DNA from 2 places in the Micromonospora sp. NPDC005324 genome. Region 1 is predicted to be linked to the other one. Evidence: riboswitches for the same ligand, from Rfam matches in the RefSeq annotation. Region 1 holds a riboswitch; the other holds the start of a gene.
What was found. Region 1 has a riboswitch for thiamine pyrophosphate ahead of thiE (thiamine phosphate synthase). Riboswitches for the same ligand answer to the same signal wherever they lie in the genome.

Region 1 (14,651 bases):
GTGGCACCCGGCGGTGTTCGGCAGCAGGCGTACGCCGCACCGGTCCAGCAGCTCCAGCAACCCACCGGTGGAGCCCGGCGCCGTGCCCACCCGACGCAGCGCCAGAGTGACCAGCTCGGTGCCGGACGCCCGGATCGCCTGCTCCAGGACGTGCAGGTTCGCGGCGCCGCCGGTACCGAGGATCAGCCGTGAGGTGAAGGTCTCCCCACCCAGCTCGAACGGCACGCCGCTCACCCGCCCTGCGCCGCGGTGAGCACCTCGACCCGGTCACCGTCGCGCAGCGCCCGGGTCGGCCAGCCGGCACGGGGCACCACCTCGCCGTTGACAGCGACCGCCACCCCACGTGGCTGCGCCACGATGTCGCGGACCAGGTCCGCCACGGACGCGCCGGCGGCGACGTTGCGCCCGGCCCCGTTCACCGTCAACTCCACAGGTCCCCCTCCATCGTCGGTTCAGGTCCGCCCGACGCGGCCACCGCGACAGCGTCGAAGCGGTCAGCCCCGAAGGGCGCGAGCAGCGCGTCGGGTACGCCGCCGAGCACCAGGTCGGCGATCAGGTCGGCGGTGATCGGGGTGAGCACGATGCCGTGCCGGTGATGCCCGGTGGCGGCCAGGACGTCCGGTCGGTCGGGCAGCGGCCCGAGGATCGGCGCGTTGTCAGGGGTGCCCGGGCGCAGCCCGGCGACCGCCTCGACCAGGTCGTACTCGGCCAGTTCGGGCAGCAGGTCGACTCCGGCGCGCAGCAGCCGCTGCACGGCGCCGGCGGTGACGGTGGTGTCGGAGCGCTCCTCGACCGTCGCGCCGAGCACCACCTCACCGTCGGCGCGGGGCACCAGGTAGACGTGCTCGCCGTCGGCGTACCCCCGGATCACGTGCCGGAAGCCCGGCGCGACGCCGTCGGGCGCGCGGAGCCGGAGGATCTGGCCCTTCACCGGCCGCACGGGCAGGCCGGTGAGCGCGGCTGCCCCGCAGCCGGCGGCGACCACGGTGACCGGCGCGTCCACGTCGGACAGGGACCGGACCGGCTGCGGCGCGAGCACCGCGCCGGCCCGCTGCGCGGCCGTGCGCAGCGCGGGCACCAGCAGCCGCGGGTCGACCTGGTGGTCGGTGGGCGCGAGCGCGCCGCCGCGCACCCGTGGGGCGAGCGCCGGTTCGCGCTCGCGCAGCTCGCTGGGGCGCAGCGGCGTCACGGGCAGGCCCAACCCCTGCTGGTACGCCCACAGCCGACGCGCCTCGGCCAGGTCGTCGCCGGTGAGCCCGACCATCAGGGTGCCCTCGGTCCGGTAGCCGATCTCGACTCCGGTCGTCTCGGTCAACTCGGCGGCGAACGCCGGCCAGCGGGCCGCGGACGCCAGCAGCAACCCGGTCAGCTGCCGCTCACCGAAGTACGCCTCGGCGACCGGGGAGAGCATGCCGGCGGCCACCGCCGACGCGCCCGAGCCGGGCGCCGGATCGTGCACCACCACCCGCAGCCCGCGCGCGGCGCAACGCCAGGCGATCGCCAACCCGATCGGCCCCGCCCCCACCACTGCCACGTCCGGCCGGACCCGGTCGCTCGACGGCGGTGACGGGGACCGGCCGGTCAGCACGTCAGGGCCTCGATCAGCTCGGCGGTAGCCAGTGCCGGGTCGGCGGCGGCGGAGACGGCACCGACCACCGCCACCCCGTACGCCCCGGCGGCCCGCAGCGCCGGCACCCGGGCGGCGGTCACCCCCCCGATCGCGATGACCGGGACGTCGACGGCGTCGACGACGGCGCGTACCCCGGCGGGCCCGATGGGGTCCGGCAGGCCGGTCTTGGTGCTGGTGGTGTGACACGGCCCGACGCCGAGGTAGCTGGCGCCCGCGGCGACGGCCTCGTGCGCCGGGCCCGGCGCGCGGGCGGTGGCGCCCAGCACGCCGGTGGGGCCGAGCACCAGGCGGGCGGCGGCGACCGGCAGGTCGTCGGCGCCGACGTGGCCACCGGCGGCACCGGCCGCCAGCGCCACGTGCAACCGGTCGTTGACCAGGCAGGTCGCCCGGTACGAGGCGCAGAGCGCCAGCACCCGCCGGGTCAGGTCGTACGCCTCGCGATCGGTGGCGGAATCCTCGACCCTGACCTGCACCACCAGGTCGGCGTGGGCCACGGTGAGGGCGGCGCGAACCACGGCGAGTGGGTCGCGACCCGCTCGGGTGTCGGTGATGAGATGCAATCGCCCCAGGGACGGCACGGCAACGCTCCTCCCTGCGCCGGCATTACCCGGATCAGGTTCAACGGTCGGGGGCTGTCAGCCCCCCTCTCAGCCCGGTACACCGGGCTCCCGTGGGTTACTTGCGTGTCACCGTACGACAGATCCGCCGGCCTGCCAAGACGTGGGTCGGCGGTGGCCGGCGGGCCGGGCCGCACCAGAACGACCGAGATCCATGGGGCACTTCATACGGTCCTGTTCGGAATGTCGCCTCCCGTTGCCGAACCGTTACCCGTCTGCATCTTGCCCGACATCGAGCCAGCCGAATTAATTTGTTCAGCGATTCGACAAAATGTCGGCGGGGCACCCTGGCACGGTGTGACCACCGGCTCCATCAGGGAGGGCCTTCGGCGAGCCGACTCCCGCGAGCTCTGTCACTACGACACAGGAGGCGGCGTGTCCCGTTCTCGTCGTGCCCGCGTACCCATCACCGCAACCCTGATCTCCCTGGCCATGGCCTCGACCACCCTGTTCGGCGCGCCCGCCCAGGCGGCCGCCCAGGTCCCCCCACGGGATGCAAAAGCCGCAGCCCCGGTCAGCCAGGTGGCGCCGAAGGCGCCAAAGGCCGCGGCCGATCCCTTCTCCGTCCTCGTCTTCTCCAAGACCGCCGGCTTCCGGCACGACTCCATCCCCACCGGCGTCGCCGCCATCCAGCAGCTCGGCGTCGACAACGGATTCACTGTGGACAACTCCGAGGACGGGGCCGCGTTCAACGACGCCAACCTGGCGAAGTACAAGGCGGTGATCTGGCTCTCCACCACCGGTGACGTGCTCAACGCCGACCAGCAGGCGGCGTTCGAGCGCTACGTGAAGGCCGGCGGCGGTTACGTCGGCATCCACGCCGCGTCGGACACCGAGTACAGCTGGGCCTGGTACGGCGACCTGGTCGGCGCGTACTTCGCCAACCACCCGCAGAACCAGCAGGCCACTGTCAAGGTGGAGGACCACGCACACCCGTCCACGGCCGGGTTGCCGGACCGGTGGTCCCGGTTCGACGAGTGGTACAACTACCAGACCAACCCCCGGCCGGACGTGCACGTGCTGGCCAGCCTGGACGAGAAGAGCTACACCCCCGGTGCCGGCGCGATGGGTGCGGACCACCCGGTCGCCTGGTGTCAGGACTACGACGGTGGCCGGTCCTGGTACACGGGCCTGGGGCACACCCGGGAGTCGTACGCCGAGCCCGAGTTCCTCTCCCACCTGCTCGGCGGCATCCGCACCGCGGCCGGTGTCGAGAACGCCGACTGCGGCGCCTCGAAGACCTCGAACTTCGAGAAGGTCACGCTGGACAGCAACACCAGCAACCCGATGGAGTTGGACGTCGCCCCCGACGGGCGGGTCTTCTACATCGAGCGCGACGGTCGCGTGCAGATCGTGAAGCCGGACACCGGCAACACCGTCACCGCCGTCGACCTGGACGTCTTCACCGGTAACGAGGACGGCCTCATCGGCCTCCGGCTCGACCCTAACTTCGCCACCAACAAGTGGGTGTATCTGTACTACGCCCCGAACGACGGAGTCACCCGCAACCTGCTGTCCCGGTTCACGGTCTCCGGCGACACCATCGACCTGGCCAGCGAGAAGCAGGTGCTACGGGTCGACACGCAGCGCAACACCTGCTGCCACGCCGGTGGCAGCATGGCCTTCGACGGCGACGGCAACCTCTACCTGGCCACCGGCGACAACACCAACCCGTTCGAGTCGAACTCGTACTCGCCGATCGACGAGCGGGCGGGGCGCCAGGACTACGACGCGCAGCGCACCTCCGGCAACACCAACGACCTGCGCGGCAAGGTGATCCGGATCCACCCGGAGGACGACGGGACGTACACCGTTCCGGCGGGCAACCTCTTCGCTGCGGGTACCGAGAAGACCCGTCCCGAGATCTACGCGATGGGCTTCCGCAACCCGTTCCGGATCGGCACCGACCCGAAGACCAACACGCTGTACGTCGCGGACTACGGACCGGACGCCAACGCGGACAACCCGAACCGGGGCCCCCGCGGTCTGGTCGAGTGGAACGTCGTCACCCCCGGCAACTACGGCTGGCCGTACTGCACGGGCACGAACGAGGCGTACAACGACTACACGTTCCCGTCCGGCCCGAGCGGTCCGAAGTTCGACTGCGCCGCCCCGGTGAACAACTCGCCCAACAACACGGGCCTGACCAACCTCCCGCCGGTGGTCCCGGCGACCGTCGACTACGGGTACGCCGGTGACGCGCGTTACCCGGAGATCGGCGGCGGCGGTGCCCCGATGGGCGGCCCGGTCTACCGCTACGACGCCGACCTGAACTCGAACCGCAAGTGGCCGGCGTACTACGACGGCAAGGCTCTGCTCGGTGAGTGGAACCAGAACAAGATGTACACCATGCAGCTGACCCCCGACGGCAAGTCGTTGGTGGACATCAACCAGTTGCTCACCGGCATGAGCATGGTCCGGCCGATGGACTTCGAGTTCGGCCCAGACGGCGCGCTGTACCTGATCGAGTGGGGCAGCGGCTTCGGCGGCAACAACGACAACTCGGGCGTCTACCGGATCGACTACACCGCCGGTGACCGCGCCCCGATAGCGGCGGCGTCCGCCAACCCGACCTCGGGTCCGGCGCCGTTGACGGTGACCTTCTCCAGCGCCGGCTCCCGGGACCCGGACGGTGGCACGCTCACCTACGCCTGGACGTTCGGCGACGGGCAGACCTCGACCGAGGCCAACCCGACCCACACGTACGCCACGGCGGGCAACTACACCGCCCAGCTCACCGTCACCAACCCCAAGGGCCGGACCGCTGTGGCCAACGTGCCGGTCACCGTGGGCAACACCGCGCCGACGGTCTCCATCGAGTTCCCACCGGATGGCGGCTTCTTCAACTGGGGTGACCAGGTCCGCTACTCGATCAAGGTGACCGACCCCGAGGACGGGCAGATCGACTGTGACCGGGTGCAGCTTCAGGTGCTGCTCGGTCACGACGAGCACGCCCACCCGCTGGAGCAGCACACCGGTTGCACCGGCACCGTCCAGACGTCGCTCGCCTCCGGGCACGGCGCCGAGGCGAACGTCTTCGCGGTCTTCGAGGCGACCTACACCGACGAGGGTGGTGCCGGCGGCGCCGGTGCCCTGACCGGTCGGCAGATCGAGATCCTCCAGCCGAAGCAGAAGCAGGCCGAGTACTTCACCGCCACCGGGCGCGCCCCGGTGAGCACCGGCGGTGGAGACCCCGGCGTGCAGCGGGAAGCCGGCGCCGACACCGCCGGAGGCGGCCAGAGCGTCGCCTTCATCGAGGATGGCGACTGGTGGTCGGTCGCTCCGGCGGACCTGACCAACATCACCGAGATCCGCTTCCGGGCCGCCTCCGCCGCCGCTGGCGGTCGGATCGAGGTTCGCGCGGGTGCTGTCGACGGACCGGTGGTCGCCACTGCCGTCGTACCGTCGACCGGCGCGTGGCAGACGTACACGGACGTGAGCGCACCGGTCACCGGCGCCGCGAGCGGCTCGCTGTACTTCCTGGCCCGCGACCCGAACGGCGGAACGGGTTCGCTGTTCAACGTCAACTGGATGGACTTCGTCGGCCGCGGTGTCACCGAGAACGGGCCGCCGGTGGTCAGCGCCACGGCCACCCCGGCCACCGGCACCGCGCCGGTCACCGTCGCGTTCGACGGCACGGCCACCGACGACGAGGGCGACACCCCGTTGACGTACGCCTGGGACTTCGGTGACGGAGGCTCGGCGACCACACTGGACGCCAGCCACACCTACACCAGCCCGGGCACCTTCACGGTCACCCTCACGGTGACCGACAGCAAGGGCGCCAAGTCGTACGCCACGGTGCCGGTGCGGGTCGACGCGCCGGACACGTCCTGCTTCGGGGCGCGTTCGGACGACTTCAACGGCAACAGCCTCGACAAGGAGCGCTGGACCAGCGTCATCCGGGAGAACCAGCTCTACTCGCTCAGTGGCGGCGCGCTGCGGCTGCCCACCGGCGTGGGTGACCTCTACGGCGCTCGCAACGACGCCACCAACCTGGTGCTCCAGGCGGCCCCGACCGGCGCGTGGGAGATGACCACCAAGGTCACCCTGCCGGTGACGGCCAACTACCAGCAGGCCGGCGTCCTGGTGTACGGCGACGACGACAACTACGCCAAGCTGGACCTGCTGTACAACGGCAGCCGGCGGGTGGAGTTCATCCGGGAGACGGCGGCCACTCCTCGCAACGAGGCCGCCGACGCCACCAACGCACCGGCGGGTGACACCGTGTACCTGCGGATCACCAGCGACGGGACGAACCTGACCGCGTCCGCCTCGGGCGACGGGCAGACCTTCACCCCGGTCGGCCGTTCGGCCGCGCTCGCCGGCATCACCAACCCGCGGATCGGGGTCTTCGCGCTCAACGGAGGCACCGAGGCGCCGGTTGTCGACGCCGCGTTCGACTCGTTCCAGGTCACGCCGGACGCCCCGGCCGGCCCGGTCGACCCGTCGGACGAGTTCACCGGCAGCACGTTGGACAAGTGCCGGTGGGACGCCGTGACGCGGGAGGACCCGAGCGGTTACCGGGTCACCGATGGCGCGCTGCGGATCGACGTGCCCAACGGTGACATCTACGGCACCGACAACACCGGGCCGAAGAACTTCATCCTCCAGACCGCGCCGTCCGGCGACTGGACCCTGGAGACGAAGGTCGACGGCAGCCTGTTGAACGAGCAGTACCAGCAGGCAGGTCTGCTCGTGCAGGCGGACGACGACAACTACGTCAAGTTCGACTTCATCGCGGACAACCAGGCTGGCCAGGCGGTGACGCGGCGGATCGAGTTCCGCAGCGAGATCGCCGGGGTGGTCCAGAACCCGCAGCCCGAGGCGGGCAACCTGACCTCGGCGGTGTGGCACCTGCGGCTGGCCCGCACTGGCGACACGTTCACCGCGTCGTACTCGGCCGACGGGACGACCTGGACCGCGTTGACGGCGCTGACCAACAGCGCGGTCGGGGCAACCCCGAAGGTGGGGTTGTTCACCCTCGGCGCCGCTCAGACGGCGTCGAAGACCGCCTCGTTCGACTACTTCCGGCTCAGCACGGAGGTGGCCGACGAGACCGCGCCGGTGACCACGGCTGCGGTTTCCGGCACCCCGACCGACGGGTGGCACACCGGGCCGGTGACGATCACGCTCACCGGTGCCGACGAGGCCGGCGGTAGCGGGCTCGGCAGCACGGAGTACCAACTGGACGGGGCCACCACCTGGACGGCGTACACCGCTCCGGTGGCGGTCAGCGGGGACGGCGAGCACGAGCTCCGGTTCCGCTCGACGGACAAGGCCGGCAACGTGGAGGCGACCAAGACCGTCTCCGTCAAGATCGATGCCACCGCGCCGGTGACCTCGGCGACGTTCGCTCCGGCGAACGACGCCGGTTGGCACAACGGGACCATCCCGGTCGTGCTGACCTCGACCGATGCCGGTTCCGGCGTCAAGACGGTCGAGTGGTCGCTGGACGGTGGCGCGTGGACGCCGTACTCGGCGCCGGTCGAGGTGACCGGTGACGGGCAGCACGAGCTGCTGTTCCGTTCCACGGACAAGGCGGGCAACGTCGAGACGCTGAAGTCGGCGGTGCTGCGCATCGACGGCGCCAAGCCGACGCTGCTGGTGTCCGGGCTGGCCGACGGCCAGCTCTACGGCGACAGCCAGGACGTCCGGGTGGCCTGGCAGGCCGTCGACCCGACCTCGGGCATCGCGAGCGTGGTCGGTCAGCTCGACGGCCAGGCGTACGCCAGCGGCACTCTGCAGGCCATGTACGACCTGTCGCTCGGCCTGCACGAGCTGACCGTGACCGCTACCGACAAGGCGGGCAACAAGACCACCTCGACGGTCCGGTTCTTCGTCACCACCTCGTTCCGGGACATGCAGAGTCTGCTGGACCGGTTCAAGGCGACGGGGCGGCTCTCGACCAAGGCGCACAAGCAGCTGTCGAACAAGCTCGACGCTGTTCGCGCGTCCGAGGCGGCCGGCGACGACAAGGCTGCCGTCCGGCAGCTGACCGCGTTCCGGACGCTCGCCAGCGACGCCACGCTGGTGTCCGAGGCGGAGGTCCGGGACGTCCTGATCCGGGACGCCGACGCCATGATCGTTCGGCTCGGCGGCGCGGCCAGCAAGGCCGGGGTCAAGGCGAACGACGGTGACCCGGTCAAGGGCACCGGACGGCTCGGTGGCGATGCCACCCGGCTGGCACCCGGTCGCCAGCTCTGATCCGACGAGGCCCCTTCCCGGCGCTGCGGCGTCGGGGAGGGGCCTCCCTCATCGGTAGGGAGGGATGTCCGTGACGGGTATCCGCAAGGTGTTGGCCGCCGTCTCCGTCGGACTGGCCCTGACCCTGTCCGCGGTCGCACCGGCGGCGGCGCAGGCCGCTCAGGCCGCCCCGGCGGCGCAGGCCGACAAGCTCAAACTCACTGTTGCCGGCGACGGGGCTCAGGGCGTCACCATCCAGGCCACCCACGCCGATGGTCGCCGGCTGGAGCAGGTGGTGCGGCTGGTCCTCACCGCCACCGGCCCGGACGGGCAACGGGTCGGGCCGGTGCAGCTCGAACCGCAGCCCGAGGGGCACGGTTTCTACAGCAGCGGCCCGGTGCTCTCCACCGGCACGTGGAAGGTGTCGGTGGACTCCCCCGCTCCGCTCCAGAGCAAGGCGACCGCCACGGTGCAGGCGAAGGCGGCGCAGTCACCGCCGGCGCCCGCGCCGGTCGCGGTGACCAAGCCGGTCGACGGCGGGGCGGGCACCGGTTGGTGGCCGTTCGCGGCGGCCGGTCTCGTGCTCGTCGCCGCCGCGATGGGGGTGGCCATGCTCTTCGGCCGCCGCCGCACCGACTGACCACACAGCATCCAACGACCGGGCCGGGCCGCGACGAGCGGCCCGGCCCGGTGCCGTCTGAGCTCAGAGGACGGCGCGCAGCGCCGCCAGATCGTCGTCGCTGGGCTCCCAGACGCCGGCGGCGGCGTTGGCACGCACCTGCTCGGGCGTGGTGGCACCGGCGATCACCGAGGTCACCGCCGGCTGGGCGGCCAGCCCGCCGATCGCGACCTGGAGCATCGTCAGACCCCGCTCGGCCGCGTACGCCTCGATGGCCTCGATGGTGTCCCAGTCGGCAGCGGCGAGCCGCTCCGCGTACCGGCCACCGCCGGAGAGCCGGCTGCCGGCCGGCGGCTGAGCCTCGCGCTTGTACTTGCCGGTGAGCAGACCGTTGGCGAGCGGGAAGAACGGCAGCATGCCGAGGCCGAACCGCTCACACGCCGGGATCACCTCGGCCTCCACCGAGCGCTCCACCAGGCTGTAGTGGTTCTGCGCGCTGATGAAGCGGGACCGACCGTTTGACGAGGCGACCCAGTCCGCGTCGGCGATCTGCCAGCCGGCGAAGTTGGAGTTGCCCAGGTAGCGAACCTTGCCGTCGCGGACCAGGTCGTCCAGGGCCGCGAGGGTCTCGTCGATCGGGGTGCCCGGGTCGGGCTCGTGCATCTGGTACAGGTCGATGTGGTCGGTGCCGAGCCGACGCAGCGACGCCTCCACGGCGCGGGCGATGTAGCGCCGCGCACCCCGCGCGCCGTGGTCCGGCCCGTTGAGGCCGAACATGTCCATGCCGAACTTGGTGGCCACCACCACGTCGTCCCGGCGACCCTTGAGCGCCTGCCCGAGCAGCTCCTCGGAGCTGCCCTGCGGCTCGCCGTAGATGTCGGCGGTGTCGAAGAGGGTGATCCCGGCGTCCAGGGCGGCGTCCACCACCGCGCGGGTGCCGTCGAGGTCGAGCTTCCTGCCGAAGTTGTTGCAGCCGATGCCGACCACGGACACCACGAGCCCGGAGTCGCCCAGCCGGCGATAGGTCATCTCAGTCACGAGATCCACCCTATGCCGGCCGGACGCACCGCCGCCGGGGACCGCTCACCCGACGTCCCAGACCGGTTCCGGGGTCTCCACCACCTCGCTGTCGCCCCGGAACAGCACGAACCGGTCGAAGGAGCGGGTGAACCAACGGTCGTGGGTGACAGCGATCACCGTGCCCGCGAAGGCGTTCAGGCCCGCTTCGAGTGCTTCCGCGCTGGCCAGGTCGAGGTTGTCGGTGGGCTCGTCGAGCAGCAGCAGGGTCGCCCCGGACAGCTCCAGCAGCAGCACCAGGAACCGGGCCTGCTGCCCGCCGGAGAGAGTGCCGAAGCGCTGGTCGCCCTGCGCCGCCAGCTCGTAGCGGCTGAGCACACCCATCGCCGCGTGCCGGTCCATCCCGGTGCGGTGCTCGTCACCCCGCCAGAGGATCTCGACGAGCGTCTTCGACACCAGCTCCGGCCGGTCGTGGGTCTGGGAGAAGTGCCCGGGACGGACCCGGGCGCCGAGGCGGGCCGTGCCGTCGTGCGCCACCGGAGTCAGCGCGCCCGCGCCGTCGACCGGCCCGTTCGCCGGGTCCGGGTCGGTGCCGCCGCGGGCCAGCAGCCGCAGGAAGTGCGACTTGCCGGTGCCGTTGGCACCGAGCACCGCCACCCGGTCGCCGTACCAGATCTCCAGGTCGAAGGGGAATGTCAGGCCGTCGAGTTCCAGCTGCTCGCAGACGACCGCGCGCTTGCCGGTCCGCCCGCCGCTGAGCCGCATCCGGATGTCCTGGTCCTTCGGCGGTACGGGCGGCGGCCCGGCCTCCTCGAACTTGCGCAACCGGGTCTGCGCGGCCTGGTACCGCGAGGCCAACCCGTCGTTGTACGCGGCCTTCTGCTTGTACATCAGCACCAGCTCGCGCAGCTTCTGGTGCTCCTCGTCCCAGCGCCGACGCAGCTCGTCGAGGCGGGCGTGCCGCGCCACCCGAGCCTCGTGCCAGCTGGCGAAGCCGCCCGGGTGCACCCAGGCACTGCCACCCTCGACGGCGACCACCCGGTCGGCGCTCTGGGCCAGCAGCTCGCGGTCGTGCGAGACGTAGAGCACCGACTTCGTCGACTCGCGCAGTCGCGCCTCCAGCCAACGTTTGCCGGGCACGTCCAGGAAGTTGTCCGGTTCGTCGAGCAGCAGCACCTCGTCCGGGCCGCGCAGCAGCAACTCCAGGGCGAAGCGCTTCTGCTGGCCGCCGGAGAGGGTACACACCGGGCGGTCCCGGACGGCGTCCCACGGTTGGCCGAGCACGATGGTCGCGACGGTGTCGAAGAGCACCTCGGCGTCGTACCCGCCGGCCTCGCCCCAGGCGCCGAGCGCATCGGCGTACGCCAGCTGGGCCTTGCCCGCGGCGTTGCTGAACTTGCCGTGGGCCTCGGCCGCCCGCATGGCCGCCTCGGTCTCGCCGAGCCGCCGGCCGGCGTCGCGCAGCGCCGGTGGGGCCAGCGACAACGCCAGGTCGGCGGCTGTCGACTCGTCGCCGATCATGCCGATGAACTGGCGCATCACGCCCAGCCCACCGGCACGCGCGACGACGCCGCTGCGCACCGGCAGGTCGCCGGCGACCATCCTCAGCAGCGTCGTCTTTCCCGCACCGTTCGGCCCGACCAGGGCGACCTTGCTGCCCTCCCCGACCCGGAACGACACGTCGGCGAAGAGTTCCCGACCGTCGGGCAGGATGTGCCCGACCGCTGCCACGTCCACGTATCCCACGCCGGGATCCTGCCCCAGTGAGGGTCGGGGGCATATCCAATTACCGGGTGACGCGCAGCACCCGGAAGCCCTTCTGGCTGGCGTACCGCTCGACCTGCCAGCTCTGCTCGGTGAGCCAGCGTTGCAGCGAGTCGCCGCCGAGGTGCCGGGCGACGACCAACCAGCCGACGCCGTCCGGGGCGAGTCGGGGCAGCCAGCGCAGCAGCAGGTCGTGCAGCCCGTCCTTGCCGATCCGGATGGGCGGGTTCGACCAGAGCTGGGCGAAGCGGATGCCGTCCGGGACGTCGTCCGGCGCGCTGACCCGGACCCGGTCCGCGGCGCCGATCCGGGCCGCGTTGGCGGCGGTCAGCTCGCGGGCCCGGGCGTTGACGTCGACGGCCCAGATGGTGCTGGTGGGCGCGAGGTCGGCCAGCACGCAGCTGATCGGTCCGAACCCACAGCCGAGGTCGAGCAGGTCGCCGGTGGTGTCCGCGGCGGGCAGCTCCGCCTTGCGCAGCAGCACCGCGGTGCCCGGGTCGAGCCGGCTGGCGGAGAAGACCCCGCCGGCCGAGGTGAGCCGGTAGTCGCGGTCGGCGACGGAGAACTCGACCTCGCGCGCCGGGGCGTCGCTGGTGGGCTGAGCGGTGAAGTAATGGTCGCCGGTCACCAGGCAATTCTCGCACCGGTCCGGGGCGGACCTGACGCGGCCCACACGCACATTTCCCCGATATTACCCCCTAAAGGGACAATGGCTCCTACTCTGGGCGACATGGTGTATCGGTACCAGTCCGATGAGGACGCTTTCGAGGAGTACCCGGAGCCCGGGTCCGACCTGTCGGTGCTCGGCGCCGGTCCGCCCCCGCCGGCCGGGCCCTCTCCGTCGCGCTTCCCCACGCCGTCGCTGCCCCGGCCGAACCAGCTCTCGCTGCCCTCGTCGCAGCCCGCGCAGGCTCGTGCCGATGTGTCGCCGCCCAGGCCGGTCGCCCGCACCGATGCGCCGCAGCAACTACCGACTCGTGCCGACATCCCGCCCGCCCCGCCGCGCAGCCAGATCTACACCTCGTCGACGCCGGTGGAGCCGCCCAGCCGGCGCGGCGGCGGCCGACTGTGGCAGGTGCTGATCGGCGGCGCAGCCGTCCTGGTGCTGCTCGCCCTCTGCGGCCTCGGCGCCGCCGCGCTGCTCGCCAACCGCAACGAGCAGCCGCAGAGCAACCCGACGTACCAGCCGAACGCCGCCCCGACGTCGGCACCGGCGGAACGGCTGGCCCTCGACTCCCGGGACACCGACCAGGCCCCGCTCACCGCCAAGGAACTCTTCCCCGGCAAGGAGCTGAAGCTCACCGACGGCCAGCCGAGCTACCAGGTGCTCAAGACACAGTCCAGTGGCAGTTGCGCCGTCGCCGCCACCGACGAGGTCGCCGACCTGCTGGTCCGGCTCGGCTGCAACCAGGTCGTCCGGGCCACGCTGAGCACGCCCGACGGCAGCCACCTGGTCACCGCCGGTTTGTTCAACCTCACCGACAAGGTCAGCGCGGAACGAGCCCGAGACCGCCTGCGGCAACTGCTCGACGAGCGGCAGGGCCGTTTCCGTGGCCTCACCGCCGACGAGGGCGACGGCACCGATGTCCTGGCCAGCGCCCCGGCACGCGTCGGCTGGCAGGTCCGTGGCCACTATCTGGCGTACGCGCTGGTGGTCCGCAAGGACGGGGCGGCGGTCAAGGCGGGTGACGCCAAGGTCCGCGAGATCCTCTTCGACATGATCGAGCTGCACCTCAGCCGGGGCGTGCTGCAGAGCCGGGCCGACGGTGGCACCGCCGCGCAACCGACGGCGGCACCGACCGGCAGCAGCGCCAACCAGGGCGATCTGCCGGGCAACTGACCCCGCGGACGGTCAGCCCTCGACCGGAACCCGCAGCCGGCGGGTGAGGGTGGCGCGGTGGGCGTACTCGGCCGGATCCGCCGGGTAGCCGACGGCGACCAGGGTCAGCCCACGCGCGGGGGCCACTGTCACCTCGCTGGACCGCTCCCGCTGGGTGAGCAGAGTTCCCGGCCACTCCACCGGGCGGCGGCCGTCCCCGGCCACCAGCATGGCACCCACCAGGCTGCGCACCATCGCCTGGCAGAACGCGTCGGCCTGCACTGTGGCGACCAGGATGCCGTCCGGGTCGCGACGCCAGTCCAGCCGGGTCACCTCGCGCAGCGTGGTCGCGTGCTCCTTGCGCCGGCAGTACGCGGCGAAGTCGTGCTCCCCCACCAGCCCGCTCGCGGCGGCGTTCAGCGCGGCCAGGTCCAACGGTTTCGGCCAGGCCAGCACCTCGTGACGGCGCAGCGGCTCGGCACCGAAGGGCGCGTCGGTGACCCGGTACTCGTAGCGCCGGAAGGTGGCCGAGAACCGGGCGTCGAAGTCGGCCGCCACCTCGGTCATCGCCCGTACCCGCACGTCGGTGGGGAGCAGCCGGGCCAGCCGACGCAGCAGTCGTCCCTCGTGCTGCCGCCACACGTCCACGGGCAGGTCCACGTGGCACACCTGCCCCGTGGCGTGCACGCCCGCGTCGGTACGCCCGGCCACCGTCAGCCCGGTGGCCGTACCGGCGCCGAGGACCAGGTCCAGGGTCTCGACGAGCACCCCCGCGACGGTGCGCCTGGTCGGCTGGGCTGCCCAGCCGGAGAAGTCGGTGCCGTCGTACGAGACGTCCAGCCGCAGCCGGATCCGCTCGTCCACCTCGTACCTCCTGTTACGGGTCGGGCCCGACACCCCCGATGGGGTGCCGGGCCCGACAACGCCCTTGATCAGGCCTTGTTCTCGGTGGCCTCGTCGCTGTCCTCGCGGGCGGCGTCGGTGTCACCGGACGCCGAC
Region 2 (14,651 bases), on a different contig from region 1:
CCGCAGACCCTGGATCAGCGCGGCCGGCAACCGCTCCGCGCGCAACGCGTCGAAGTACGCCAGCGACGACGAGAACGCGGGCGTCGGCACACCGGCGCGGGTCGCGTCGGCCACCACCCGCCGCCAGCTCGGCACGCCAGCGCTGACCGCCTCGGCGAAGTACGGCGCCACCAGCAACGTCGGCAGGTCGGGCTGTTCGTCGTACGCCTCACGGATCCGGTTCAGGAAGCGGGCCCGGATGATGCAGCCGCCCCGCCAGATCGTCGCGGTGCCGCCCAGGTCGATGTCCCAGTTGTATTCCTGGCTGCCCGCGCGGATGTGGTCGAAGCCCTGCGCGTACGCGACGATCTTGGAAGCGAGCAGCGCCCGGCGTACGTCCTCGACGAAGGTCTCCCGGTCGGTGACCTGCCACTTCTCACCCGCGTCGGGGAACGCCCGACGGGCCGCCTCGCGCTGGTCGACGTGCCCGGAGAGCGAGCGGGCGAAGGTCGCCTCGGCGATTCCGGTGATCGGGATGCCCAGGTCCAGGGCACTCTGCACTGTCCACCGACCGGTGCCCTTCTGCTCGGCCCGGTCCTGCACGATGTCAACGAACGACCGGCCGGTCGCCGCGTCGGTGTGCGCGAGCACGTCGGCGGTGATCTCGATGAGGAACGACTCCAGCTCGCCGTTGTTCCACTCCCGGAAGATCTCCGCGATCTCGGCCGGCGTCGCGTCCAGGCCGGCCCGGAGCAGGTCGTACGCCTCGGCGATGAGCTGCATGTCGGCGTACTCGATGCCGTTGTGCACCATCTTGACGAAGTGCCCGGCGCCGTCCGGCCCGACGTGCGTGCAGCACGGCACGCCGTCCACCTGAGCGGCGATCTTCTCGAACATCGGCCCGAGCTTCGCGTACGACTCGGCGGAGCCGCCCGGCATGATGCTCGGCCCGCGCAGCGCGCCCTCCTCGCCGCCGGAGACGCCGGTGCCGCTGAAGTGCAGCCCCTGCGCCCGCAGCGCCTCCTCGCGGCGGCGCGTGTCGGCGAAGTGGGCGTTGCCACAGTCGACGATGATGTCGCCCTCGTCGAGCAGCGGCACCAGCTCGTCGATCACCGCGTCGGTGGGCGCGCCGGCCTTCACCATGACGATGACCGCGCGGGGGCGTTCCAGTGACGCCACGAAATCGGCCATCGTCTCGCCCGGCACGAACGTGCCCTCGTCGCCGTGCTCGGCGACCAGGCTGCGGGTGCGCTCCGGCGAGCGGTTGTGCACTGCCACCGTGAAGCCGTTGCGGGCCAGGTTGCGGGCCACGTTGCGACCCATCACCGCCAACCCGGTCACACCGATCTGTGCCCTCGCCTGATCAGCCATTCGTGCCGCCACCTCTCGTCACACCACTATCAGCGTTTGGAAACTTACCGTGATGTGAGCCGATAGGGACCAGTGATCGACGTCCCGTTACTGGACGTGACGTGGACGTTGCCGCTGGCGGCTCGGGCTCTCGACAGTGGTCGGTGAGCCCCGCGCGGGGAAACGTGTCGTCATTCCGCGCCGCGCACGTCAGCCTTCGGCGAGACGGGCTTCGATTCGGGCGATCTTCCCGGTCAACGCGTCGGTCACCCCGGGCCGGACGTCGGCCTTGAGCACCACACTCACCCGGGGCGCCTGCGCGGCGACCACGTCGACCGCCTGCTTCACCACCGCCATCACCTCGTCCCACTCGCCCTCCACGGTGGTGAACATGGCATCGGTCCGGTTGGGCAGGCCGGACGCACGGACCACCCGCACCGCCTCGGCGACCAGGTCACCCACGGAGTCGTCACCGCCGAGCGGGGTGATCGAGAACGCGATCAGCATGTGCCGATCGTGCCAGTAATAACGGATGCGCGTCGGTCGGGCGGTGGCTACGGTACGAACATGCGTAACTGACGCCCCACTTCCGAGCCGGCCCGCCGCCCCGCGTCGCGGTCCGTGCGCTCCCGGGCGTCCCGCATTCCTTCCCCGCCGTTCGGCGGCGATGGCCCTGCCTGGCCCCGGTGAGCAGTCCCTTCCCCACTCGACCGTCGCGCAACGGCGGTCACCAGCCGATCCGACCGACCGCCGCAGCGCGGGACCGGCCGTGCCGGTCGGCATTGAAGGAGGCCCGGATGCCTGCCAGGCGTAACCCGAAGAAGTCCCGTACCCCCAGAGCGACGCCGCTCGGCGTCGACCCGGCGGCCGGCCGCGGCCCGCTCCCAACCACCCTCCCGGCCCTCGACCTCGCGGTCGAACCGGCTTTGCTTGTGGAGCCCGCGCTGCGGGCCGAGCCGGCGCTCCCGGCGGCGCTGGTGGAGCCGGCGCTGCCGGACGAGGTGGCGTTGCCGGCAGCTGTCGACGTGCCCGCTGTTGTCGACGCGCCTTCGGTGGGAGATCTGCCGAAGCCGACCGGCCGACCGAAGGCGCCGACGGCCGGGCCACCGCAGGGCGGCGGCAACCGCTCCGGCGGCGGCCGCAGCCAGCAGGCCGGCCAGACCCGCCGCTACGCCTTCCGCCGCAGCTGACCGAGCCACCCAGCCCCGCCCCGCCCCGCCCCGCCCCGCCCAACGCTCGTCGATCTTGCACTTTCTGTCCTCGCATCACCGGCATAGCGGGATGAATCAACGACAGAAACCGCAAGATCGACGGAAGCGGGGGGCGGGGGTGGGGGTGGGGGTGGGGGGCAGCGGGGGGCGGGGGTGGGCGGGGTCAGCTGATCAGGGGGCGGAAGGCGCCTAGGAGGACGCTCGTGGTGAGGGTGGCTGCGGCGAGGACGGCGGACCCGGCGATGAGGAGGACGTCGGCGCGGGTGAAGTGCTGCCGGCGGGCGACGGTACGGGGTGTGCCGGCGTCGAAGCCACGCGCGTCCATCGCCACCGCCAGCCGAGTGCCTCGACGGATCGCCCCCACCAGCAGCGCGAACGCGGTGGAGGCGAAGAGCCGCAGCTTCGCCACCGGGTTACGGCCCGCGTCGACGCCCCGGGCGCGCCGAGCCATGCTGATCATCTGCCACTCCTGACCGAGCAGCGGCACCAGCCGGAACGCGGCCAGCGCCCCGATGGCGAACCGGGCCGGCGCCTTCGCGTTCTGGATCAACGCGTCGGCCAGGTCGGTGGGGTCGGTGGTCGCGAAGACGATCACACCGGGCAGGGCCACCGCGAACACCCGTAGCACCAGGCCGAGCGCGGTGAGCAGGACGCCGGTGCTCACCAGTACCGGTCCCGCGTCCAGCAGGACCCGGCCGGACCGGTCGGCCGCGAACAGCACCAGCGTGACCAGGATGCCGGCGGCACTGAGCAGCAGTGGCCAGGCCCGTCGGGCCAGCACCCGGTAGCGGATGCCGAACAGCGGCAGGACGGCCAGTTCGAGGGCGATGGCGATCGCCGGGGCAACCGGGTCCAGGGTTGCCAGCAGGGTGAACGAGAAGACCAGTGCGGCGGCGACCTTCGCCACCGGGTTGCGCCGGGCCAACGGCGCGTCCGGCGCGGCCACCGGCTCGATGCTGATCATCGCTGGTCGTCCGGGGCGCGGTGCAGGGTGACGGTGCGATCGGCGAGCGCGGCGACGAAGTCCGCGTCGTGGGTGACAGTGACCACGCCGTGCCCGGCGTCGCGCAGGTCGGCGAAGAGGTCGATTAGCTCCCGCCAGGTCCGCCGGTCCTGGCCGAAGGTGGGTTCGTCGCAGATCAGCAGGCGTGGCGCGGTGGCCAGGGCTGTCGCCACGCTCAGCCGCCGCGCCTCGCCACCCGAGAGGGTGTACGGGTTGGCGGCGGCGAGCCGGTCCAGCCGCAGCCGGTCCAGCAGCCCGGCCACGGTCTCCTTGACGGCCGCCTCGGGTTGGCCGGTGCGGCGTGGGCCGAGCGCCAGCTCGTCGAAGACCGTGCTGGTGACGAACTGGTGCTCCGGATCCTGGAAGACCGACCCGATCCGTCGGGCCAGCGCGGGCGCCCGCCACCGGTGCGGGGGAGTGCGGTGGTCGGCGCCGGCCAACTCCGCTGACGCGGTGACCCGCCCGCTGCCCGGCCGAAGCAGGCCGCCGAGCAGCAACGCCAGGGTGGACTTGCCGGCACCGTTCGGTCCGCGTACGGCGAGTGCTTCACCGGCGCGTACCGCCAGATCGGTGGAGCCCAGCCGGGGCGGCAGGCCGAGCCGGTCGGCGGTGAGCAACAGCTCCCCGGGGCCGGCGGTGGCCACCCGGGGCGCGATGGGGTGACCGGGCACCCAGACCCCCTCGGCGGCCAGGGCGGCACCGTGGGCTGCGAAGACCGCCTCGGGTGTGCCGTCCGCGCGGACGCCGCCGCCCGGTTCCAGGACGACCACCCGGTCGACCAGCGGCAGTGCCTCGGCGACCCGGTGTTCGACCAGGATCAGCGTGGTGTCGGCGTCCAGAGCGCCGGCCACCGCGTGCCGGACCAGCTCGGCCCCGGCCGGGTCGAGGTTTGCTGTCGGCTCGTCGAGCAGCAGCAGGGCGGGGCGCAGGGCCAGCGCGCCGGCGAGGGCGAGGCGTTGCTGCTCGCCGCCGGAGAGCGCCGCGGTGTGACGGTCCCGGGAGTACGGGAAGCCGACCCGGTGCAGCGCCTCGTCCACCCGGGGCCAGATCTCGTCGGCCGGCACTCCACGGTTCTCCAGCCCGAACGCGACGTCGTCGCCGCAGCGCGCCATCACCAGTTGGGTCTCCGGGTCCTGGAAGACGATGCCGACCCGTTCCCGCCCCTTGCGCGGGTCGAGCCCGTCGATCTCGACGGTGCCCTCCTGCTCGCCGGAGTCCTCGGGAAGCAGCCCGGCCAGCGCGCTGAGCACCGTGCTCTTACCGGCCCCCGAGGGCCCGAGCAGCAGAACCCGCTCCCCAGCCTCAACCCGCAGGTCAACACCCCGAACGGCCCACGCGCGCCGCCCAGCGTGTCGCCACCCGAACCCCCGCAGCAGTACCCCGCCCACCAAACCCACCTCCTCCGGGCCGCGCCCCCGCCAATCCTCGGTTGATCAAGAGGTTCGCGTCAGGAAACCGACTTCCGTTGACGCAAACCTCTTGATCAACGTCATCGATCAGGGGGGTTAGATCAGGGCTCGGTTTCGGCCTGCTGGGAAGCGGTCCAGGACGCCGGTGTTGGCCAGGGCCTTCGTCAGCAGCCAGCCGCCGAAGCCGGCGATCACGGTGGCGCTGACGATGGTGAGCAGCGCGTACGGGATGCGGTAGTCGGTCAGCGCGTAGTCGACGTTCCAGACGAAGAAGTCGAACAGCGCTGCGCTGAGGCCGGTCAGCGCGCCCGCGAACACAGCTGTCGGCAGCCGGAACGACCGGTACCGGAAGGCGGCGAAGGCCAGTTCGGCGCCGATGCCCTGCACGATGCCCTGCGGGATCACCGTGCCGGCCCACTGGCTGCCCAGCAACGCGGACAGGACCGCGGCCACCGTTTCGCAGTAGAGCGCGGCGCCGGGCTTGCGGATGACCAGCCCACCGATCACCGCCGGCATCAGCCAGACGCCGTAGAGCAGCGTCTGCGCCGGCGGGAAGAAGGCGAACGCGCCCTCGGTGGCGCTCCAGACCAGGCCCCAGGCCCAGAAGATGACGCCGAAGGCGACCGCGATCACCGAGGCGACCACGATGTCGATGGTGCGCCAACGGTGTGTGTCGGTGGTGGATGTCATGTGTTGCTCCCAGTTCGTGAGTGCGAACCAGGAGAAGACGCACGCCGCGTCCGGTGGCACCGGACTGCGGCGCGGCTGGAGGTCGACCGAACTCCCTGCGCTGGCATTACCCAGATCAGGTTCGAGGGTCTGCGGGCGTGCCCGCACTCTCAGCGCTGTGCGCTCCCCTGTCGGATATGAAGTTGTCTCGCTGACGCTAACACCGACCACTGCCGCGGGCCCAGCAGGGCATCCGTCTGACCTGCGGGAGCGACCGGCGCACCGCCGTCTGGGTACGCTTCCGATCATGCGGGTTGACGCGCGAGGCTTTACGTTCGAGGTGACCGTTGGCGGTCCGACGGACGGCGTACCCGTCCTGCTGCTGCACGGTTTCCCCCAGCACAGTGGTGAGTGGGACGACGTGGTGCCGGCTCTGCACGCGGGTGGGCTGCGCACGTACGCGCTGGACCAGCGCGGTTACTCACCCGGCGCCCGGCCCACTGCGGTGGCCGACTACCGGATCCCCGAACTCGTCACCGACGTGGTGGCGGTGCTCGACGCGCTCGCGCTGGACGCCGTGCACCTGGTCGGCCACGACTGGGGCGCGATAGTGGCCTGGGGGGTCGCCGCCCGGCACCCCGAGCGGGTCCACACGCTGACCGCGGTGTCCGTACCGCATCCGGCGGCCATGGCGCACGCCCTGAGCACCGACGCCCAACAGAAGGCCCGGTCGTCGTACATCGCGCTGTTCCGCAAGCCCGACAAGGCGGAGAAGGTGCTGCTGGCGTGGCACGCCACCGCGCTGCGCAAGCTGCTCGGCGGGGTGGGCGACACGTCCCGGGTGAACCGGTACGCCGACCCGATGCGTGAGCCGGGGGCGCTCACCGCCGCGCTGAACTGGTACCGGGCGATGTCCCGCGCCGACCTGGCCGGCGTCGGCCCGGTCGCGGTGCCCACCACGTACGTCTGGAGTGACCGGGACGTCGCCATCGGCCGGACCGCCGCCGAGGCGTGCGCGCGCAACGTCACCGGGGACTACCGGTTCGTGCGGCTGCCCGGGGTGAGTCACTGGATCCCGGACGCGGCGCCGGCCCCGCTCGCCGAGGCGATCCTGGCCCGAGCCGGCGGAACGGCCTGAGCGGCGGTGGACGCCAGCGGGCCGGGCAGCCGTCGCTCGATCGCCGCGCAGCTGCGCGTGCTGGGCGTACGCCCCGGCGCGACGCTGCTGGTGCACGCCTCGTTGCGTCCGCTGGGCTTCGTCAGCGGCGGCCCGCACGCGGTGGTGCTCGCCCTGCGCGACGCGCTCGGCCCGGACGGTACGATCGTCGTGCCCACCCACACGCCCGACAACAGCGACCCCGCGCAGTGGCGCAACCCCCCGGTGCCGGCGGACTGGTGGCCGCTGATCCGCTCGGAGATGCCGGGCTTCGACCCGGCGGTCACCCCGAGCCGGTTCATGGGTGCGTTCGCCGAGACGGTCCGCGGCTGGCCCGGTGCGCTGCGCAGCTCCCATCCGCACGTGTCGTTCGCCGCGCTCGGCCCGGCCGCCGAGCAGGTGGTGGCCGGGCACGCCCTGGCGGACATGCTCGGCGAGGGCTCCCCGCTGGCCCGCCTCTACGACCTCGACGCCGACGTGTTGCTGCTCGGCGTGGACCACTCGGTGAGCACCTCGCTGCATCTGGCCGAGTACCGCTGCCCCGGCTCGCCCCGGGAGCGGATCGGTGCTGCCGTGCGTACCGCCGACGGTGGTCGGGAATGGGTGTGGTGGCAGGACGTACGACTCGACGCGGACGACTTCGCCGCGTTGGGCGGGGATCTGGAGGCCACCGGGGCGGTACGCACCGCACCGCTCGGCACCGGGACCGGCAGGTTGATGCGCCAGCGGGCGGCTGTCGACTTCGCGGTTCGTTGGCTGGCCCGTAATCGAACGACGGAGGACGTATGACGGTGAGTGCCGAGGACTACCTGGCCGTGGTGACCGAGACGATCGGCCAGGTGGCGGCCAGTCAGCGGGAGGCGGTGGGGCGCGCCGCCGACCTGATCGCGGAGGCCGTCCGAGCCGACGGCGTGGTGCACGCGTTCGGCACCGGGCACTCGGAGGCCCTCGCCATGGAGATCGCCGGACGGGCGGGCGGTCTGGTGCCGACCAACCGGATCGCGCTACGCGACCTGGTGCTGCTCGGCGGCGAACCGGCCGACCGGCTGGGCCCGCTGCTGGAACGGGACCCGGCCGTCGCGCACCGCCTCTACGAACTGGCCCCCGTGCGCCCCACCGACGTCTTCGTGCTCGCCTCGAACTCCGGGGTCAACGGCGCGATGGTGGAGTTCGCCACGCTGGTGAAGGAGCACGGTCACGGACTGGTGGCGATCACCTCGACGCGGCACTCCGGGCGGATGACCTCCCGGCACCCGTCCGGGCACAAGCTGAGCGACCTCGCCGACGTGGTGCTCGACAACGGCGCGCCGTACGGCGACGCGACACTGCCCCTGCCCGGTGGCGGCGCGGTCGGCGCGGTCTCCTCGATCACCGCGGCGCTGCTGGCGCAGCAGGTGACAGTGGAGGTGGTGGCGCGGTTGCTGGCGGCGGGGGAGCGGCCCCCGGTCTACCTGTCGGCGAACATCCCGGACGGCGACGCGCACAACAACGAGCTGGAGGCGCGATACGCGGGCCGGATCCGACGCGGGTCCTGACCCGGTTCCGATGGCCGACTTGCGTCGCCGAGATGAACGGCGGATGTCGTGAACCTGTTTCGCGCTCGGCCGGGTGGGGCATTGGCGTTGCTGCCGGCGGCCGGGACCGCCGGCAGTACCGTCTCACCGGAGGTAGCGCGTGTCCAAGGAGACCGAGAAGCAGCGCTGGCAGCGCAACTTCGCCGACCTGCTGCAGGAGTTGCGGGTCGCCCAGACCGGCGTGCAGATCCTCTTCGCCTTCCTGCTCACCCTGCCGTTCAGTAACGGGTTCACCGAGACCACGGAGTTCCAGCGCGACGTCTACATCGTGGCGTTGCTCGCGGCGGCCGCCGCCACCGCACTGATCATCTCGCCGGTGGCGTTCCACCGGGCGCTGTTCCGGCAGGGGCGCAAACCGGAGCTGGTCCGCTTCGCGCACCGGATGGCCACCGGCGGCCTCGCCTTCATGCTGATCGCGATGGTCAGCGCGGTGCTGCTGATCACCGACTTCGTGCTGGACCGGCCGATCGCCTTCGTGCTCAGCGCCCTGGCCGGAATCTGGTTCCTCACGTTCTGGGTGGCCCTGCCGTTCGCCCGACGCAGTTGGGGTGAGGACGACATCGACGACGAGGACGACGACCCGGACACGAGCACCGGCCGCTGATCGCGCCGACCTTCACGCAGCGCTACCCCTGGGTAACAACCAGGGGTAGCGTGGCGGTAGCCGCACCGAGCATCGAGGGGGCAGCCGTGACCACGACGCAGGATGGCCGACCGGCACCGGACGGCCCCGACTCCGAAACCACTGCCGGTGCCGCCGCGCCGCTGCCCGCGGAAGCCGGGCAGGTCACCGAGAAGGAGGCCCGGCAGGTCGCCGAGGCCGCCCGCGAGTCCACCTGGGACCGGCCCAGCTTCGGCAAGGAGCTGTTCCTCGGCCGGTTCCGGCTCGACCTGATCGACCCGTGGCCCCGATCCGATCCGGACGACGTGGCTCGCGCGGAGGAGTTCCTTGGTCGGTTCCGCGCCTTCCTGGCCTCCGAGGTGGATGGTGAGGCCATCGAGCGGGACGCGTCGATACCCGACTCGGTGTTCCACGGCCTGGCCGACCTCGGCGCGTTCGGCATGAAGATCGACCGGAAGTACGGCGGGCTCGGGCTGAGCAACCTGCACTACTGTCGGGCGCTCATGCTGGCCGGCTCGGTCAGCCCGGCCATCGGCGCGCTGCTCTCGGCGCACCAGTCGATCGGGGTGCCGCAGCCACTGAAGATGTTCGGCACCGCCGAGCAGAAACAGCGCTTCCTGCCCCGGCTCGCCGCCGGTGAGGTGTCCGCGTTCCTGCTCACCGAGCCCGACGTCGGCTCCGACCCGGCCCGGCTGGCCACCATCGCCGAGCCGACCGCGGACGGCACGGGTTACCGACTCAACGGGGTGAAGCTCTGGGCCACCAACGGCATAGTGGCCACCCTGCTGGTGGTGATGGCCCGGGTGCCGGCCACGGAGGGTCGTCGGGGCGGCATCACCGCGTTCGTGGTGGACGGCGACAGCCCCGGCATCACTGTCGAGCGGCGCAACGAGTTCATCGGCCTGCGCGGCCTGGAGAACAGCCTCACCCGGTTCCACGACGTGATCGTCCCCGCCGAGAACGTCATCGGCGGCGAGGGTAAGGGGCTGAAGATCGCCCTGACCACTCTGAACACCGGCCGGCTCTCGCTGCCGGCCATGTGTGTGGGCGCCGGCAAGTGGGCGTTGAACGTGGCCCGGGGGTGGGCCGCCGACCGCGTCCAGTGGGGACGGCCGCTCGGCGAGCACGAGGCGGTCGCGCAGAAGCTCTCCTTCATCGCCGCCACCACGTACGGCATGGAGACCATGCTCGACCTCTGCTGCCTGCTCGCCGACGACGACCGCAACGACATCCGGATCGAGGCGGCACTGGTCAAGCTGTACGCCAGCGAGATGGCCTGGAAGATCGCCGACGAGCTGGTCCAGATCCGGGGCGGGCGCGGCTACGAGACGGCCGACTCACTGGCCGCCCGCGGCGAACGCCCGGCCGCAGTCGAGCAGATGCTGCGCGACCTGCGGATCAACCGGATCTTCGAGGGCTCCACCGAGATCATGCACCTGCTGATCGCGCGGGAGGCGGTCGACGCCCACCTGTCGGTGGCCGGCGACATCATCGACCCGGACGCGGGGCTGGGCCGCAAGGCCCGAGCTGGCGCGCGGGCGGGCGCCTTCTACGCGAAGTGGCTGCCCACCCTCGCCGTGGGTCGGGGGCAGAGCCCTTCGGCGTACGCCGAGTTCGGCCCGCTCGCCGCGCACCTGCGCCAGGTGGAGCGTTCGTCGCGCAAGCTGGCCCGGTCGACGTTCTACGCGATGTCCCGCTGGCAGGGAAAGATGGAGCGCAAGCAGGCGTTCCTCGGCCGGGTGGTCGACATCGGCGCCGAGTTGTTCGCGATGTCAGCGGTCTGCGTCCGGGCCACCGCCGAACGGGACAGCCGCCCGGAGAACGTCGAGCTGGCCGACCTGTTCTGCCGGCAGGCGCGGGTGCGGGTGGACGCCCTGTTCGCCGCACTCTGGGACAACACCGACTCGGTCGACACCGCCGCCGCGAAGCGCATTCTCGCCGGCCGCTACGCGGGTCTGGAGGAGGGCGTGCTCACCCCGTCCGACGAGCTGCCCTGGGTGGCCCGCTGGTCGCCCGGCCCGTCCACCGCCGAGGACGTCCGCCGCCGCATCCCGCCGAAGCCCTGACCAGCGCGGTCAGCGCGAGACCGCCCAGGCCAGCACCCCCGCCAGGATCAGACCGTTGAGCCCGGCCAGCGCCAGGTACGCCGCGGGTGGGATCTTCTTGCCCCGGCGTACGAAGGAGACCAGGACAGCGGCGTAGCCGAGCAGCAGGACGGCGATGACGACGAGGAAGTAGAACACCCGACGACTTTAGCGGCCCCGGCCGCGCAGGCCGAGCTGGCGCAGCGCGCGTTCGGCGGCCAGGGCGTCTGCCCTCGCGTCGTCGCCACAGTTGTCCATGATCAGGTGTTGAAAAGTAGGTCACAGACCGCCTGGAGACCTACTTTTCAACACCTGATCGAGGCGGCACGCGCCGAGACGCGGGCCACACGGCGGCGCGCGGGAGCCACACGGCGAGTCACGTCGGAGTCCCTACGCACCGGACCTCAGCGGCCCCGGCCGCGCAGGCCGAGCTGGCGCAGTTCCAGGGCCGCCAGGGCGTCGACTGTCGCGTCGTCGCCGCGCCGCCACGCCTCGGCGACGTCGGGGCCGATCCGGGTCAGCTGGCCCAGTGGCTGGGTGGCCAGCGCGCGCAGGGCGAGGAGGTCGCGGCCGGCCGGCCCGGCGGCCAGCTTCGCCGCTGATCCGGCCCGGCGCATCCAGCGGACCCGCAGCGGCAGCCAACCGAACAGCACGATGCCGAGCGGGAAGATCAGCACCGCGACGGCGAGGGCCAGGGCGAGCTGGTCGACGAGGTGCTGCTGGTCGCGGCCGGCGTCGGCGAGCCCTCGGGCGGCGTCGGCGGCCTGCCGGAACGGCGCGGTGAGTTCGTCGCCGACAAGCGGCACCCGGCGAACCTTGCTGCCGGCCTCGGCGAGGTTGTCGGCGAGCCCGCTGCCCGCGCCTTCCAACTTCTGCCCCGGTACGGCGAGCTTTTGCACGAGGTCGTGCAGCCACAGCGCGCCGCGGACCGCCGCGTACACCCAGGCGACGACGAGCAGGTCGGTGAGCAACTGACGGGCGGCGGTCGGAAACCGATCGGCATAGATTTTCACGCCGGTCAGCGTGCCACGAACAGGCTGAGGGCGGCACCCGCCGGCCAGCGTGCCACGCGCCGGCCGGGGCCGGTATCCGCCAGGAGTTTGGTCGGGTCCGCCCCCGCACCGCTCGCGGCGTCCGTGATCAGGCGAGCTGGAGGTCCACGAACGCGACAGTGTCGCCGGGCAGGACGTACCGCTCGATCTCGACGAAGCCGTGCCGGCGGGCGAACCGCAGGCCGTCGTCGTTGGACGCCAGGATGACGGTCTGGACGACCTGCGCGCCGAGTTCACGTACCGCAGCCAGCCCGCGCTTGTAGATCTGCTCGCCGTACCCGTGCCGGCGGTGTTCGGGCAGAACCCGGGCGATCACCGTCCCGGGTGCGCTGTCCGACTCCGGGGGTCGCACCGTCGAGCAGCCCACCGGCACTTGGTCGGCGTACGCGACCTCGAGAATGTTTCTCCGCGCGCGGACGGCGATCTCGTCGACCGACAGCGGATCGGTCGGGATGATCAGATTGTGGATGCGCTGCCAGTCGAGCAGCGCTGTGCCGCTGCCGACCGGCTGCACCGGCCGGAACTCAAGGTTTGACACGGCTACGCCCTGGTCAGCGCGGGCAGGTCGGGCAGGTGCCGAAGATTTCCAGGGTGTGGCTGACGTCGGCGTAGCCGTGCTGTGCGGCGACCCGATCGGCCCAGCTCTCCACGGCCGGGCCGGCCACCTCGACCGTACGCCCGCACACCCGGCAGACCAGGTGGTGGTGGTGCCCCTCGCTGCACCGGCGGTAGAGGTGCTCGCCGCCCGGCGGACGCATCACGTCGATCTCACCGGCGTCGGCGAGCCCCTGGAGGGTGCGGTAGACGGTGGTCAGGCCCACCCGCTCGCCACGCTGCCGCAGCATCGCGTGCAGGTCCTGAGCGCTGTGGAAGCCCTCCATCTCGCCCAGCAGCGCGCTCACCGCCGAGCGCTGCCGGGTGTTGCGCACCGCGGCGCTGCTCTCGCTCATGATCCCTCCCCGGCGTGGCTGACCGCGTCCGCCACGATGTGCGCGACGTGCTCGTCGACCAGGCTGTAGGCGATCTCCCGGCCTCGGCGGGAGCCGCGCACCACGCCCGCCCCGCGCAACACCCGCAGGTGCTGGGAGACCAGTGGTTGCGCCGCGCCGAGCTTCTCCACCAACTCGTGCACGCACCGCTCGCCGCCGGCCAGCTCACTGACGATGGCCAGCCGAATGGGCGCGGACAGGGCGCGAAGCAATTCGCTGGCCCCGTCGAACCCGTCGTAGCCCGTGGCGCTGGTCATCCTGCAACGGTAACCAATACCACCGGCGCCGCGCTGACCAGGCTCAGCTCAGCACGACCTCGTGCGGTTCCGGGGTGGGCGAGGCGGTCGGCGTCGTCCGGCGGCGCACGACCCGCCAGGCGGCCCTGGCCACGGCCACCACCAGGAACGACGCGATCGCCACCAGCACCACCGAAGCGCCCGGCGCGGTGTCCGCCGTGGCCGCCACCCAGACACCCGAGCCGGCGGCGAAGAGCCCGAGCGCCATCGCGGCGGCCATCGTGCTGCGGAAGCCCCGGGTGACCTGCTGGGCGGTGGCGACCGGCACCACCATCAACGCGCTGATCAGCAGCACCCCGACGGCCCGCATGGCGATGGTCACGGTGACCGCTGTGGCGACAGCGATCAGCAGGTTCAGCGTGCGCACCGGCAGGCCGGAGACCCGGGCGTACTCCTCGTCGTGGCTGACCGCGAAGAGCGCCGGACGCAGCGCGATCATCGTGACCAGGATCGCCGTGCCGAGCACCGCGACGGTGATCAGGTCGGCGGGTGAGGTGGTGAGCAGCGACCCGAACAGGTACTCGTTGAGGTTGGCGCTGGTCGCGTCGGAGAGGCCAACCAGGAGTACGCCGCCCGCGATGCCACCGTAGAAGAGCAGGGCCAAAGCCAGATCACCGGAGGTACGCCCACGAGCCCGGACGATCTCGATGGCGATCGCGCCGATGGTGGCGGCGATCACCGCGACCAGCACCGGTGAGCGGTTGAGCAGCAGGCCGGCGCCGACGCCGGTCAGCGCCACGTGCCCGATGCCGTCGCCGATCAGCGTCAGCCGGCGCTGCACCAGGTAGATGCCGAGCGCCGGCGCGGCCAGGCCGATCACCAGCGCGGCGATCAGGGCGCGCTGCATGTAGGGGTACTGGAAGAGTTCCATCTGTCAGTTGCTCCACAGCCCGGCGGGCTCGTCGTAGCAGTGCGGGTGCACGTGGTCGTGGTCGGGCTCCGCGTGATGGCCGGCCGGGTCCGGCACCGCGCCGTCGTGGGCGATGCGACCCTCGTGGACGACGACAGCCCGGCTGATCACCGGTCGCAGCGGGCCCAGTTCGTGGGCGACGAGCAGCACCGTTCCGCCCTCGGCGACGAAGTCGCGCAGCGCGCCGGCGAACGCCTCCTGGCTGGCCGCGTCCACCCCTGCGGTGGGCTCGTCGAGAACAAGCAGCTCCGGCTGGCCGGCCAGGGCGCGGGCGATCAGGGTGCGCTGCTGCTGGCCGCCGGAGAGCGTGGACACCGGGTCACCGGCCCGGTCGGCGAGCCCGACCG

Region 2: it holds a riboswitch for thiamine pyrophosphate, as region 1 does, so the genes downstream of both, ABZS40_RS34360 (ECF transporter S component) here and thiE (thiamine phosphate synthase) in region 1, are expected to answer to the same signal.

Annotation. Positions count from the first base shown of each region.
Region 1 is NZ_JBEXGE010000015.1:121,420-136,070, forward strand. It holds gene ABZS40_RS17730 (thiazole synthase) at 1-234, opposite strand, end outside; gene thiS (sulfur carrier protein ThiS) at 231-431, opposite strand; gene thiO (glycine oxidase ThiO) at 422-1,585, opposite strand; gene thiE (thiamine phosphate synthase) at 1,582-2,208, opposite strand; TPP riboswitch at 2,203-2,312, opposite strand; gene ABZS40_RS17750 (ThuA domain-containing protein) at 2,623-8,454, shown strand; gene ABZS40_RS17755 (hypothetical protein) at 8,525-9,073, shown strand; gene ABZS40_RS17760 (aldo/keto reductase) at 9,137-10,099, opposite strand; gene ABZS40_RS17765 (ATP-binding cassette domain-containing protein) at 10,136-11,815, opposite strand; gene ABZS40_RS17770 (methyltransferase) at 11,856-12,461, opposite strand; gene ABZS40_RS17775 (hypothetical protein) at 12,564-13,673, shown strand; gene truA (tRNA pseudouridine(38-40) synthase TruA) at 13,686-14,516, opposite strand; gene rplQ (50S ribosomal protein L17) at 14,585-14,651, opposite strand, start outside.
Region 2 is NZ_JBEXGE010000061.1:5,766-20,416, reverse strand. It holds gene gndA (NADP-dependent phosphogluconate dehydrogenase) at 1-1,350, opposite strand, end outside; gene ABZS40_RS34380 (thiamine-binding protein) at 1,540-1,836, opposite strand; gene ABZS40_RS34375 (hypothetical protein) at 2,127-2,519, shown strand; gene ABZS40_RS34370 (energy-coupling factor transporter transmembrane component T) at 2,704-3,504, opposite strand; gene ABZS40_RS34365 (ABC transporter ATP-binding protein) at 3,501-4,931, opposite strand; gene ABZS40_RS34360 (ECF transporter S component) at 5,049-5,642, opposite strand; TPP riboswitch at 5,717-5,821, opposite strand; gene ABZS40_RS34355 (alpha/beta fold hydrolase) at 5,929-6,759, shown strand; gene ABZS40_RS34350 (AAC(3) family N-acetyltransferase) at 6,766-7,566, shown strand; gene ABZS40_RS34345 (SIS domain-containing protein) at 7,563-8,312, shown strand; gene ABZS40_RS34340 (DUF6328 family protein) at 8,452-8,955, shown strand; gene ABZS40_RS34335 (acyl-CoA dehydrogenase family protein) at 9,042-11,039, shown strand; gene ABZS40_RS34330 (hypothetical protein) at 11,049-11,216, opposite strand; gene ABZS40_RS34325 (hypothetical protein) at 11,462-12,070, opposite strand; gene ABZS40_RS34320 (GNAT family N-acetyltransferase) at 12,198-12,647, opposite strand; gene ABZS40_RS34315 (Fur family transcriptional regulator) at 12,661-13,059, opposite strand; gene ABZS40_RS34310 (metalloregulator ArsR/SmtB family transcription factor) at 13,056-13,355, opposite strand; gene ABZS40_RS34305 (metal ABC transporter permease) at 13,399-14,265, opposite strand; gene ABZS40_RS34300 (metal ABC transporter ATP-binding protein) at 14,269-14,651, opposite strand, start outside.